4 regions of the Bacillus sp. TCT6 genome follow, and region 3 is predicted to be linked to each of the others. Evidence: riboswitches for the same ligand, from Rfam matches in the RefSeq annotation. Region 3 holds a riboswitch; each other region holds the start of a gene.
The links. A riboswitch is a leader RNA that binds a small molecule or an ion and turns the genes downstream of it on or off. The one in region 3 is predicted to bind S-adenosylmethionine.
Positions count from the first base shown of each region.

Region 1 (3,143 bases), 3.8 Mb from region 3:
TTTCGCTAAGAAAGACATCGCCTCATTCATTTTTGCTTTATATTGAATGGAGACATCACGAATTTCCTTCGCATATTTCTCATCCGTCCCTGGCGTAACAATAAGGGCATACATATCAATAATTTCATCACCCTCGCGACTTGGAAAATATTCATGTGGTGCGGTGCTATCAAAAATTGCAAATCCTAATTCTCTTACGATAACCATATCAAGACTATTCGGGTCAAATCCGCAATGATATACTTCAACTTCAAACCCTTTTTCCTCAGCTGCCTTAGCTAACTTTTTGAGCATCGTTGATTTTCCAGAGCCTGGGCGCCCTTTTATAAAATAACGATGTGGTAACCCTTCTGTTAAATTAGGAACAAAATCAACTGCTCCTTTCGGTGTAGCAGCTCCTAAAAAACGATGTTTTACAAGCGATTGTCTCCCGCTTTTATCTGCAAATAATTTCTGGATTAGCTGATTGGTTAGTTCATTTGCTTTATTAAAATCTATATTATCAATATATATCTTCTCCCACTCATCATGTATAACCAATGCCTCTTTAAAACGTGCGTAAGCAGACTGAAAAGCTTTGCTTGCTTCTGAAACAAATCTTTCAATTTCTAACTTCTGCTTTCTTAGTTTATCTGAGTCCCAAGCAATTCCTAAATTTATATACTCTTCAACAACTCCTGGCATTTTTGGCTCAATAACATGCGGCGATGTCCCATCAACAATTCCTACTTTTAATTTTGGGATAATTACACCATCAACCGATTTATTATCAGAAGAACAATGTAACAATTCAATATCATATCCTTTTTCAATCCATTCACGACCTATTGCCTTTATTAAAGAAGATTTTCCCGTTCCTGGGCCACCCTTTAAGATAAATAATCTGTCTAATCCTTTTAAATTCTCTTCGTATAAATTGTGAAATCCCCTAGCTGTATTACCACCAGCATAATAATTTAATACATTTCCTGTCACTGCACTCACTCCTTCGCAGCATTCTATTTACATAACCTACAATATGCGAGCAGCTTTATTTGGGTGAATACCTATTTTGTATTGCACGAAAAAAGGAAATGAATTACAATTTAACTATCGGAAAATTACGATTTCAAAATTAAATACTTCTTTATCAAGAGAGGCAGAGGGACCGGCCCTTTGAAGCCCAGCAACCTCAGTTTATACAAACTGAATAGGTGCTAATTCCTGCAAAATGCATTGCATTTTGGAAGATAAAACTCAACTAGCATGTAAAGCTCATCTTTCTTGATACTGAAGGATGAGCTTTTTATTATTTGAAAAATATATATTGGAGGTATGTAAAATGAAAGTAATTGATTTATCGCAAACATTTGAAAATAATATGTCTCAATTTCCTGGAACACCTAAAATACAACTAGAAGCTGTTACAAGTGTTGAAGAATCAGGCTATCAAGTTACAGATTTTCATTCTGTCGTTCATGTTGGCACGCATTGTGATGCTCCTGCGCATTTTATTTCAGGCGCAACGACCATCGATCAATTACCGCTGGATCAATTTGTAGGTGAAGCTGTTCTTATAGATGTAACACATATTCAAGAGCGAAAATTACCTAAGGCAGTATTGCATAATACTGACATAAAAGAAGGTGATATTGTTATTTTTCATTCTAATCTATCCACCAAATGGAATACAGAAGCTTATGAGAAAGAAGCATTTTATCTTTCTGAAGAATTAGCTGAAGAATTAGTTCAATTAAAAGTAAAATCTATCGGTTTAGATTTCATTTCTCCTGATGAAGTCACAACAGAAACATCACCGATTCATCACATATTACTAGGGAATAATATTTACTTAATTGAAAACTTAACAAATCTAGATGCTATCGAAACAAAACGTTTCTTTTTCTCAGCCGCACCTTTAAAAATTAAAAATAGTGACGGTGCTTTCGCAAGAGCATTTGCTGTTATATTTTAAACACAACCTATAAAGTGAACCTTTAATCAGTGGGGGTTTTGTTCATCCCACACCTAACTTCTTTGCTTCCGCTGAATTTTGAGGTGGGGGTCTTACTGCCCGGCAAATAGCGGGATTAAAAAAAGCAAAGGCCACTACTGGTCTTTGCTTCTATATTTTCTATTTAAATTAAGAAAGAATTGTTCCACACGGGGACGCACCCAAGCTAAACAATCTATCTCTTTCTTCTTTGTGCAAGCTATCTCTTCTCCATCTACCATTTCAACAAGTTCTAGTTCTAACAGTTGCCTCGTGAATGCTAACATATTCACTTCTTCAGATGGATACTCTTCTTTTAATTTCTCCTCAATTTCTCCCAATAAAAAACCGTCACGCATCATTGCCAATGCATCAATCCAAAGTGGCGGCATTTCATATTTTTCTCCTGTAATTGTATCTTTTACAATATAATTCTTTTGCTCTTTTCGAAATTGAATCGTGTGTAAACATACAGTCGAATTTAATGTTAATTCCATCATACCACCTCTTTCATAATATCTGCATAGAAAAAAGGATGCGCGTGCACCCCTTCTTATCTTTTCATAACACTACTGAACCGTTACATGAGTAATCAATCTCATGTCGATATTTTCCTCCATTATAAACGAAGTATTTTATAAAAAAAACCCTTCTTGAAACATTTTATAAAATGTTTATATTTACACAACAAGAACACTTTTCTGAAAAATCTTTTCTCCCAATACATTAAACGGTCGGCAGAAAAATTTCTACTTTCGTTCCTACTCCTAGACTACTTTGGATCGTGATACTCCCTTGATGTTCCTTAATAATTTTATATGTAATCATTAATCCAAGTCCTGTACCAGTCTCCTTTGTTGTGTAAAATGCCTTGCCGATTTTTTCCAACTTTTCATTCTCTATACCAAATCCTTGGTCTTCAACAGAAATACACAAATGTCCTTGCGTTTTTTGATATGCACGGATATGAATTTCTCCGCCCTCTGGCATTGATTCTATTCCATTTTTAATGATATTTAATAACACTTGTTTTAATTGCTTATCATCACCGTTTATAGCCGGTAAATTCCCATCTACTTGTAAATGACATTTAACTCTATATTGCATTGCATAACTTTCCATTAGATGCACAACATATAGAAGGATGTCTCGTATATTACACCTTTCATAA
Region 1 is NZ_JBVYHX010000001.1:128,324-131,466, reverse strand. It holds gene AC0ONG_RS00580 (PRK06851 family protein) at 1-975, opposite strand, end outside; SAM riboswitch class I at 1,124-1,236, shown strand; gene AC0ONG_RS00575 (cyclase family protein) at 1,322-1,954, shown strand; gene AC0ONG_RS00570 (hypothetical protein) at 2,089-2,469, opposite strand; gene AC0ONG_RS00565 (ATP-binding protein) at 2,699-3,143, opposite strand, start outside.
Region 1: it holds a riboswitch for S-adenosylmethionine, as region 3 does, so the genes downstream of both, AC0ONG_RS00575 (cyclase family protein) here and AC0ONG_RS20000 (bifunctional homocysteine S-methyltransferase/methylenetetrahydrofolate reductase) in region 3, are expected to answer to the same signal.

Region 2 (3,143 bases), on a different contig from region 3:
GGAGATAAAAGAAACTATAATGAGTAATAGCTGTAGATAAAAGGAGAAGAAGAGATGAAGAAGGTTTTGGGTATTGCTGTAATGGGAAGTATGATCCTTCTAGCAGGATGTAATGGAAATAAAGATACGAAAGAACCGAAAGAAAAGGTAGAGCAATCTACTGAACAAACAGAAGAGATGAAAGAATACCTTGCAGTACATGAAAAATACGATATAAAAATGAATAAAGAAATTAATAAAGCACTGCAGTTATTTGAAGTGGCAAAAGAAAAGGGCGGTAAGGAAATAACGAATGCAACATATAAAGAAGACGTGCAAAAGGTAACAACGAGCATGTTAGAAGATATTGATCATATACGTAAAGAAATTCGTGTTCCGAAGTCGAAAGAGCAAGAACATGAGGTATATGTTGGTTTCTTGAATGAATCAGAACAAGCGATGAAAAAATTACAGAAGTTAGCTAAAGAAGAAGATTCATCGTTGATTCGTGATATAGAAATTAACTTTGCAACAGCATCGACATACTATAAACGTTTTCAAGCAGAAACGAAAAAATAACCTTGCCTGTGCAAGGTTATTTTTTCTTCTTGCCATCTCTGTCTTCATCCTCAGATACTAATATTTTCTGTTCTTCGTGAAATTCGGAAATAGTTTGCCCGGTAATATTATCGAAAGGAGTATAAAAAGAAGTAATATGTTTCTTTTTAATAAAGAGTTTATAGGAGCCGATGATGACAAGTATAACGATTGTTAAGGGTAATCCTATAGTAGCAAGAAGTAAGGGGTCCATCTTATAACTCCTTTAACATCATTTCTTTTTATGATAAGCCGAAAACTGTAATTTCGATAAACGAATTAAAAACTGATTTTTCTAAATTTATCCAATTCGATTGACTTTTCAATTTTTCAGAATTATAATTCGAAATATACAATTTGAACCAAATAATAATATAGCAATTTACTTATCCAGAGAGGTAGAGGGACTGGCCCTATGACACCTCAGCAGCGGGTTCTGTAATAGGAACACCGTGCTAATTCCAGCAAGCAAGTCTTGAAAGATAAGTGATGGGCCTTTTTTTGTTAAGCCTTGATCTTATTTTTTAAGATCAAGGCTTTTTGTATTCTAAAAAGAGAAAAGGGAGTAATGGAAAAAGTACATTCATAAAACAAAGTAAATTCATGTGTTTAGGGGGTTATTGAAGTGTATGTAATTAAAAAATTATCGGTTATGGTGTTCACACTATGGGTTATTACGACAGTGACATTTCTAATTATGCATATTATTCCGGGAGATCCATTTTCATCAGATGCAAAAATCTTTCCTGAAGAAGTGATCCAAAACATGAGAGCGAAGTATCACCTTGATGAACCGTTATGGAATCAATATGTTGCTTATTTAGACGGTGTAGTTCATTTTGATTTTGGTGAATCGGTTCAATCAACCGGGCAAGGTGTATCAGAAATTATAACAACTGGCTTTGGTCCATCAGCAATTATTGGTCTACAAGCACTTGTTATTTCATTGTTAGTAGGAATTGCGGCAGGGACATTTGCTGCTCTATATCATGGGAGAGTAATTGACTATAGTGTGAGTTTGCTCGCAATTTTAGGTATTTCTATTCCAAGTTTTATTTTAGCACCACTATTTATACAAGTATTCGCTATCCAATTTGAGTTTTTACCAGTAGCCTCTTGGGGAACATTCGAACATACGGTATTGCCATCCTTTGCATTAGCGTTAGGGCCAATCGCAGTTATTACAAGGTTTGTTCGTTCTAATATGATCGAAGTACTGCAGAGTGATTATATTAAGCTAGCAAGAGCAAAAGGTATACCAATTAAGAAGATTATTATAAGACACGCTCTTCGAAATGCGATTGTTCCAGTACTTACATTTGTTGGACCGTTAATGGCTGGACTCTTAACAGGGACTTTCGTTATTGAAAAAATCTTTTCAATTCCTGGCCTAGGAAAATATTTTGTAGATAGTATTTTTAACCGAGACTATCCGGTGATTATGGGAACAACGATTTTCTATAGTGCATTATTAATTGCTTGTATTTTCATTACAGATATTATTCATCGCATTGTTGATCCGCGTATTCGTTCTATTACATAAGGAGGGGGGATATTTAAATGGGAGCTTATGAGATTAATGAACAGTTATTAACGAAAGAAGAGAAAAAAGAATTAACGATAAATAAAAATCAGCAAACAATTAGCAGAAAGAAAGAAGTGTTTCGTAAGTTTATATCGAATCCAATCGCAGTTTTAGGAACAGTGACGTTATTGCTAATTATTGTTTTCTCGCTTATTGGCGAAAGTTTAACTTCATTTACTGCGAGTGAACAAGTAAAAGAGGCAACAAATTTACCGCCGAGTAGTGAACATTGGTTTGGAACAGATGATCTAGGGAGAGATATTTGGGCACGTACTTGGGCTGGTGGGAAGATTTCACTAACAGTTGGATTAGTAGCAGCTGCCCTCGATATAGGGCTTGGTGTACTGATTGGTGGATTTAGTGGATATGTGAGAGGGCGTAATCGCCTTGGAACGTTAATTGATGAGTGGATTATAAGAGGAATTGAAGTATTATACGGCATCCCATATTTATTAATTGTTATTTTACTATTAATTGTTATGAAACCAGGTCTTTTCACCATTATTATCGCTCTTGCATTAACGGGATGGATTGGAATGGCTCGTCTCATTCGAGCACAAGTATTGTCTTTAAAACAAAGAGAGTTTGTTATTGCAGCAGAGCGATTAGGTACATCACATATGAAAATTATATATGGGCATTTAATTCCGAATTTAACAGGGATTATTATCGTAAATTTATCATTTACAATTCCAGCAGCTATTTTTTCAGAATCATTTTTAAGCTTTATAGGACTTGGAGTACAATCACCAGCGGCAAGTTGGGGGACGATGACGAATGATGCACTCGGGACATTATTGAGCGGAGAATGGTGGCAGCTATTTTTCCCGGCAATCATGATTGCACTCATTATGTTCGCATTTAATGCAATTGGTGATGGTTTGCAAGATGCGATTGATCCAAAAATCGTCAAACGGAATCGAAAGGAGAAAAAACATGGCACAGCTCTTATCTTTAGAAAACGTAACATTGACCGTTGAAA
Region 2 is NZ_JBVYHX010000004.1:24,776-27,918, forward strand. It holds gene AC0ONG_RS29745 (hypothetical protein) at 55-558, shown strand; gene AC0ONG_RS29750 (DUF3951 domain-containing protein) at 575-790, opposite strand; SAM riboswitch class I at 960-1,065, shown strand; gene AC0ONG_RS29755 (ABC transporter permease) at 1,202-2,119, shown strand; gene AC0ONG_RS29760 (ABC transporter permease) at 2,137-3,141, shown strand; gene AC0ONG_RS29765 (ABC transporter ATP-binding protein) at 3,098-3,143, shown strand, end outside.
Region 2: it holds a riboswitch for S-adenosylmethionine, as region 3 does, so the genes downstream of both, AC0ONG_RS29755 (ABC transporter permease) here and AC0ONG_RS20000 (bifunctional homocysteine S-methyltransferase/methylenetetrahydrofolate reductase) in region 3, are expected to answer to the same signal.

Region 3 (3,143 bases):
AATGAGCTCAATAGAGGATAAATCATATACAGAAGTTGCACCGGGAAAATCACCAACGCGCGCTGGATCACCAGTTAAAGCTAACACTTCTTCCATCCCTAACGCCGATAAACCTAACAAATGAGATTGTAGTCCAATGACGTTATGATCTCTACACGTTAAATGTGTCAATACTGGGATATCATGCTTGGTTAATAACGCACCCATTGCCATATTCGAGATGCGAGGCGATGCTAATGAATTATCTGCTAGAGTAATAGCATCTGCTCCCGCTCTTTTTAACGCTCTTGCTCCTTCAAAAAAACGCTGTGTATCTAACGTTTTCGGTGGATCTAATTCCACTACAACTGTCGTTTGTTTTTTCGCTTTCTCTGCTAGAGTGACGTGAGCCTTCGAACGTTTCTCATGCGTATGAACGACTTTCGGCCTTTGAATCGTGTCTTTTTCTATTACAGGGGTAATATTCGCAACAGCGCGCTTCATACTTTGAATATGTTCTGGAGTCGTACCACAACAACCACCCAATAATCGAATACCTTGCTCAATAAATCTCGGTGTCATCGCTTCAAAATAAGCTGGGCTTCCCTCATATACATAACGTCCCTCCACATAATTCGGGAGACCTGCATTTGGGTATGCTGATAAATAGCCATTTTGCGGAATCGATATCATTTTGAAAGCTTCCGTCATATGAAGCGGCCCTAGTTGACAATTCAATCCAACAACATTTGCACCGCAATCTATAAGTTGCTTTAATATTTCATTGACATCATTTCCATTTTGAGTCGTACCTGCTTCATGTAACGCTAATTGAGCAACAATTGGAATATTCGTTTGCTTACGCAATACTTTAACGGCATGAAGTAATTCAAATTCATCGTAAAAAGTTTCTAATAGTAATCCATCAACCTGCTCTTCTAGTAAAGCCCCTGCCTGTTCAAGTAGCATAAACTCCCTTTCCATATCAGTCGTTGTAACGGCTCCGATGTGTTTCATACCACCAATTGTTCCTAAAATTGCATTTCTGTCTGTAACAGATGCTTTCGCCAGTTTTACTGCCGCTCTATTAATTTCTGTAACTTGATTTTCTAAACCATACATACGTAATTTCGTCTCATTTGCCCCATACGTATTCGTTTGAATTACATCTGCTCCAGCAGCTACATATTGTTTATGAATCGATATAATTAAGTCTGGATCAGATACATTCAATTCTTCAAAGCTACTTTGCAAACCATGTGAATGCAATAACGTCCCAACCGCACCATCACCTATTACAATTCCTTTTGATAATAAATCTAGTAATTTCACGAATCTCCCTCATTTCTATCAATATAAAAACCCCCTCTTCACTTTGAAGAGGGGGACATAATCGTTCCTCCTCTTATTATGCAAAACATTCGTTTTGCAGGTATTAGCACCGTTTCAAACATTTCGTTTGAAGGTTGCCGGGTTTCACAGGGCCTTTCCCTCCACCGCTCTCAATAAGAGTTGTCTTTATTATTTTATTTATGTAGCTAAAAGGAAATGCGTTCCCCTTTTAACAATGTTTGTTAATTTTTTAATAAATTTAGCATGCACAAAAGTAAAAGTCAATGATACTTGCGGAAAAATAAAAATTATTTAAAATAAACTTGCAATTCAATTATCTTTTGTTGTAAAGTTAAAAACATAATAAAAATTTCATACGAACATTCTTATCTAGAGAGGTAGAGGGACTGGCCCTATGACGCCTCAGCAACCATTAACAGTTTGTTAATAAGGTGCTAATTCCAGCAAATTGTGAAAGATTTGACAGATGAGAAGAAGACTCTATTCAAACCGAAAGCCTTCTTCTTAGAAGGCTTTTTTTATTTTATATTCACTTAATGTTTCAATTTAAAAAGGAGGAATTTTCACATGTCAACAATCGAAACAAAACTAGCACAAATCGGAAATCGCAGTGAAACTACAACAGGAACGGTTAATCCACCGGTTTATTTCTCAACCGCTTATCGTCACGAAGGAATTGGTAAATCTACTGGCTTTGACTATTCACGAACTGGCAATCCAACTCGCGGTCTTTTAGAACAGGCAATCGCAGACTTAGAATATGGCGAACAAGGTTATGCCTGTAGTTCAGGGATGGCGGCTGTTCTCCTCGTCCTTTCTCTATTCCGCTCTGGAGACGAACTTATTGTATCTGAAGATTTATACGGAGGAACGTATCGATTATTTTCTGAGCACGAAAAAAAGTGGAATGTTCGATGTAGATACGTAAATACACAATCTATTAAACAAATTGAGCAAGCTATCACAACTGAAACGAAGGCTATTTTCATAGAAACTCCAACTAATCCATTAATGCAAGTTACTGATATTGCTGCTGTCGCAACTGTAGCGAAAAGGCACGGACTACTTCTTATTGTAGACAACACATTCTACACACCTTATATACAGCAACCATTAACAGAGGGTGCTGACATTGTACTCCATAGCGCAACGAAATATTTAGGGGGACATAACGATGTACTAAGCGGACTTGTCGTTGCAAAAGGAATGGAACTTTGCGAGGAAATCGCTCATTATCATAATGCATCAGGCGCGGTTTTAAGCCCATTTGACTCATGGTTATTAATTCGCGGTATGAAAACGTTAGCGCTTCGCATGAGACAACATGAAGAAAATGCGAAAGCAGTTGTTGCATATTTAAATGATGAAAACGGGGTGACAGATGTATTTTATCCAGGAAGAGGCGGCATGATTTCATTCCGCCTTAAAGATGAAGCTTGGATTAATCCATTCTTACAATCTTTATCCTTAATTACATTTGCAGAAAGTCTTGGTGGTGTAGAAAGTTTAATGACTTATCCAGCAACGCAAACACATGCTGATATTCCTGAAGATATTAGAACAGCAAACGGTGTATGCAATCGTCTTCTTCGATTCTCCGTTGGCATTGAAAATAGTAACGATTTAATTCAAGACTTAAAGCAAGCCATTAAACTCGTAAAAGAAGGTGTAAAAATATGAGCTATTCTATAGATACACTCTTACTACACAACCAATATAAACATGACTCACAAACGGGCGCTGTGAACGTTCCCATTTATAACACATCAACTTTTCACCAGTTTGATGTAGATACGTTCGGAAAATATGAC
Region 3 is NZ_JBVYHX010000001.1:3,920,429-3,923,571, forward strand. It holds gene AC0ONG_RS20000 (bifunctional homocysteine S-methyltransferase/methylenetetrahydrofolate reductase) at 1-1,311, opposite strand, end outside; SAM riboswitch class I at 1,382-1,491, opposite strand; SAM riboswitch class I at 1,695-1,805, shown strand; gene metI (cystathionine gamma-synthase/O-acetylhomoserine thiolyase) at 1,900-3,012, shown strand; gene metC (cystathionine beta-lyase) at 3,009-3,143, shown strand, end outside.

Region 4 (3,143 bases), on a different contig from region 3:
TAACGGATTAACAAGTTTTGCTTTCTCGAGTTTTGGCGCATCCTTGATCATAACGAAAAAAGTAGCAACCCCTGCGACTAACCCCACAATACCAAGTAATAAAAAACTAACTAAAAACTTACGAAAAAATGATGTTTTACCTTTTGCATTTTGTTTCTTAGCAGTAGGCTGTTTTTTCTTTTTAACTTGTCGTCGCTCCTCTCGAAAACGATAATTTTCTGACATGCTACTTTCTCCTGCCTTTCAATTCTCCTGTTGATTTACTTAAAATTATTGAAGTCACTTTAAGAAATATATTCATATTTAATAAGTGTACTAAATAGACAATTTAAGTAATAAATTTGTTCCACTTTAAGATGAGGAAGAAATTTTAACTTATCTGATAACGAAACAGAAAAGGTAATAGTGGCACAACAAAAAAATGGAATTTCATAGAAAATCCATTTTTAGCTTGATAATAATGGGGTCTCGCTACAAATCCGCCAACTTAAGGATTTAGACTATTCTTGAAGTTAAAAGCACGTTACTATTCACTTATGTTAATGAGAAAAGGTGACGTGCTTTTTATAAATATTTATCAAAACAAGAGTTGTCTTTATTTGCTAAAGAGTTATATCAATATATGTCTCCCACTACACTTAATCAATTAGCTATAGAAGCAGGCGGAATGAAATGAAAACGCAAGTGCCATGGGCATCATTTTTTATATTTGTGTATATGGTTAAATCAACAAATCGCTACTACCTCTATTACTCAACTTTGTAGTCAATTAGAAACTTCAACAAGAATTTTATTAAGTCCCTCAGGGCTAAGCCCTGCCGCTGCATGAAGCCCACTCATAATCGAACCAAGGAATCACTTGCCGCCCGTTGACTAATCCAAATGAAAATAGCAGCTAATTCTGATCCAGAAAACTTAAGTCTTCGCCTTATAAATCCTATTTCTCTTGCAAGTTCTTCTAAGAATACAGGTGTAACATATCGTTGTAATTATTCTGCAAATGGTAATAATTCATCTTGAATCGAGAGATTCATAAGAAAACATCATCCTTTCTAATTTAGCTTGTTTAGAAAAGGTAACGTTTTTTTGATATTTGAGGGTATTAAAATCACCTGAGTTGATGGTTATGTATGGTGACCCCATAACCAAAGAAGTAAGAAGATATTTAGAAGTGCATTAAATTTTGAGGAAGTGCTTGTGAACCGTATCATAAATAAATCAGGTTTTGTATGTTCGATTTTTAAATAATACCCGAGAAGGAGTGGGTTGCAGTTATAGTAATACTCTATTTTTGGTATTTCTATAATAGATATTTTTTTAAAAAACAGAATTATCTTGACAGTTATTAAATGGATTGATAAGGTTATAAAAAAATATTTCTTATCCAGAGAGGTGGAGGGACTGGCCTTATGAAACCTCAGCAACAGGTCTGCTTAAGTAGACACTGTGCTAATTCCAGCGGGTGATAATCCTGATAGATGAGAGCTTCCGTTTTTATTTGTCAGTAGCGCCCTCTTTTTTAGAGTGCGCTTTTGTTTTTTCTGGATAGTAACTAAAGGAGATTAGAAATGGAGAACAAAAATGGGCAAGAATTTCAAAGGAAAATGCAAGCACGTCATTTAGTCATGCTATCACTTGGTGGAGTGATTGGAACTGGCTTATTCTTAAGCTCGGGTTACACTATTCAACAAGCTGGACCGTTTGGAACAATTCTATCCTATCTGATTGGTGCGCTAGTGGTTTATCTAGTTATGCTATGTTTAGGCGAGCTTTCCGTACATATGCCTGAAACGGGCGCATTTCATAGTTATGCAGTTAAATACATTGGACCGGGTACAGGGTATACAGTAGCCTGGTTGTATTGGTTAACTTGGACTGTTGCTTTAGGTTCTGAATTTACAGCCGCAGGATTACTTATGAAGCGATGGTTTCCATCGGTTAATATTTGGGTATGGAGTGCTCTTTTTGCCATTTTGATCTTTGTATTAAATATCCTGACTGTTAAATTTTTCGCCGAATCCGAATTTTGGTTTTCATCGATAAAGGTTATAGCTATTGCGATTTTTATTGTTTTAGGAGTAGCGGCAATGCTAGGTTTTCTCCCAATGACTTATTCAAAAGCAGCACCATTCTTTTCTAATTTTACAAGTGGAGGTTTATTTCCTCATGGTGCTACGGCCATTATGATGACCATGCTTGCGGTTAATTTTTCTTTTTCGGGAACAGAATTAATAGGCATTGCAGCTGGAGAAACAGCGAACCCGGAAAAAATGATACCGAAGGCCATTCGAACTACTCTGTGGAGATTGATCATCTTTTTTGTAGGAACGATTGTTGTTTTATCTGCGTTATTGCCTATTTCCGATGCAGGGGTATTAGAGAGCCCTTTTGTTGCAGTTCTAGAACGAATTGGGGTGCCATATTCAGCTGACATAATGAATTTCGTTATCTTAACAGCCATTTTATCTGCGGCAAACTCAGGCCTTTATGCCTCTTCTAGAATGCTTTGGTCGCTTGCTAATAAGAATACGATATCCCCGATTTTTGGGAAAATGACGAAGCAAGGTGTTCCAATCAACGCCGTCATTTTCAGTATGATGGGTGGAGCTTTGGCTTTGCTCTCAAGTATTGTGGCACCAGATACTGTCTATATCGTACTTGTTTCCATTTCCGGTCTAGCAGTAGTTATAGTTTGGATGAGTATTAGCGCTTCCCAGTTCCTATTTCGCAGACAATTTTTGAAAGAAGGAAATTCTGAAAAGGACTTGATTTATCGCACACCACTATATCCATTAGTACCAATTGCTTCTTTTATCCTTTGTCTGGCATCGTGTATTGGAATTGCATTCGATCCAACACAGAGAATTGCCTTATATTGCGGCATACCGTTTATTTTGTTTTGCTATGGAAGTTATTATCTAACAAAAAATCTAAAAAAGAGGGGTGTAGATTATGTCGAACAAAATCAACCCAATTGATGCTATTTTATCCCAACATTCCATTATGCTTCTTGACGGAGCATTAGCTACTGAATTGGAGGCGCATGGATGTAATTTGGACGATCCCCTTTGGTCGGCACGTGTGTTACTAGAAAATCCGGAACTAATTTATCAGGTTCATTCGGACTATTTTCGTGCTGGAGC
Region 4 is NZ_JBVYHX010000002.1:133,948-137,090, forward strand. It holds gene AC0ONG_RS27595 (transglycosylase domain-containing protein) at 1-225, opposite strand, end outside; partial or broken gene AC0ONG_RS27600 (IS4 family transposase) at 623-814, shown strand; partial or broken gene AC0ONG_RS27605 (IS4 family transposase) at 784-1,034, opposite strand; SAM riboswitch class I at 1,378-1,485, shown strand; gene mmuP (S-methylmethionine permease) at 1,569-2,978, shown strand; gene mmuM (homocysteine S-methyltransferase) at 2,953-3,143, shown strand, end outside.
Region 4: it holds a riboswitch for S-adenosylmethionine, as region 3 does, so the genes downstream of both, mmuP (S-methylmethionine permease) here and AC0ONG_RS20000 (bifunctional homocysteine S-methyltransferase/methylenetetrahydrofolate reductase) in region 3, are expected to answer to the same signal.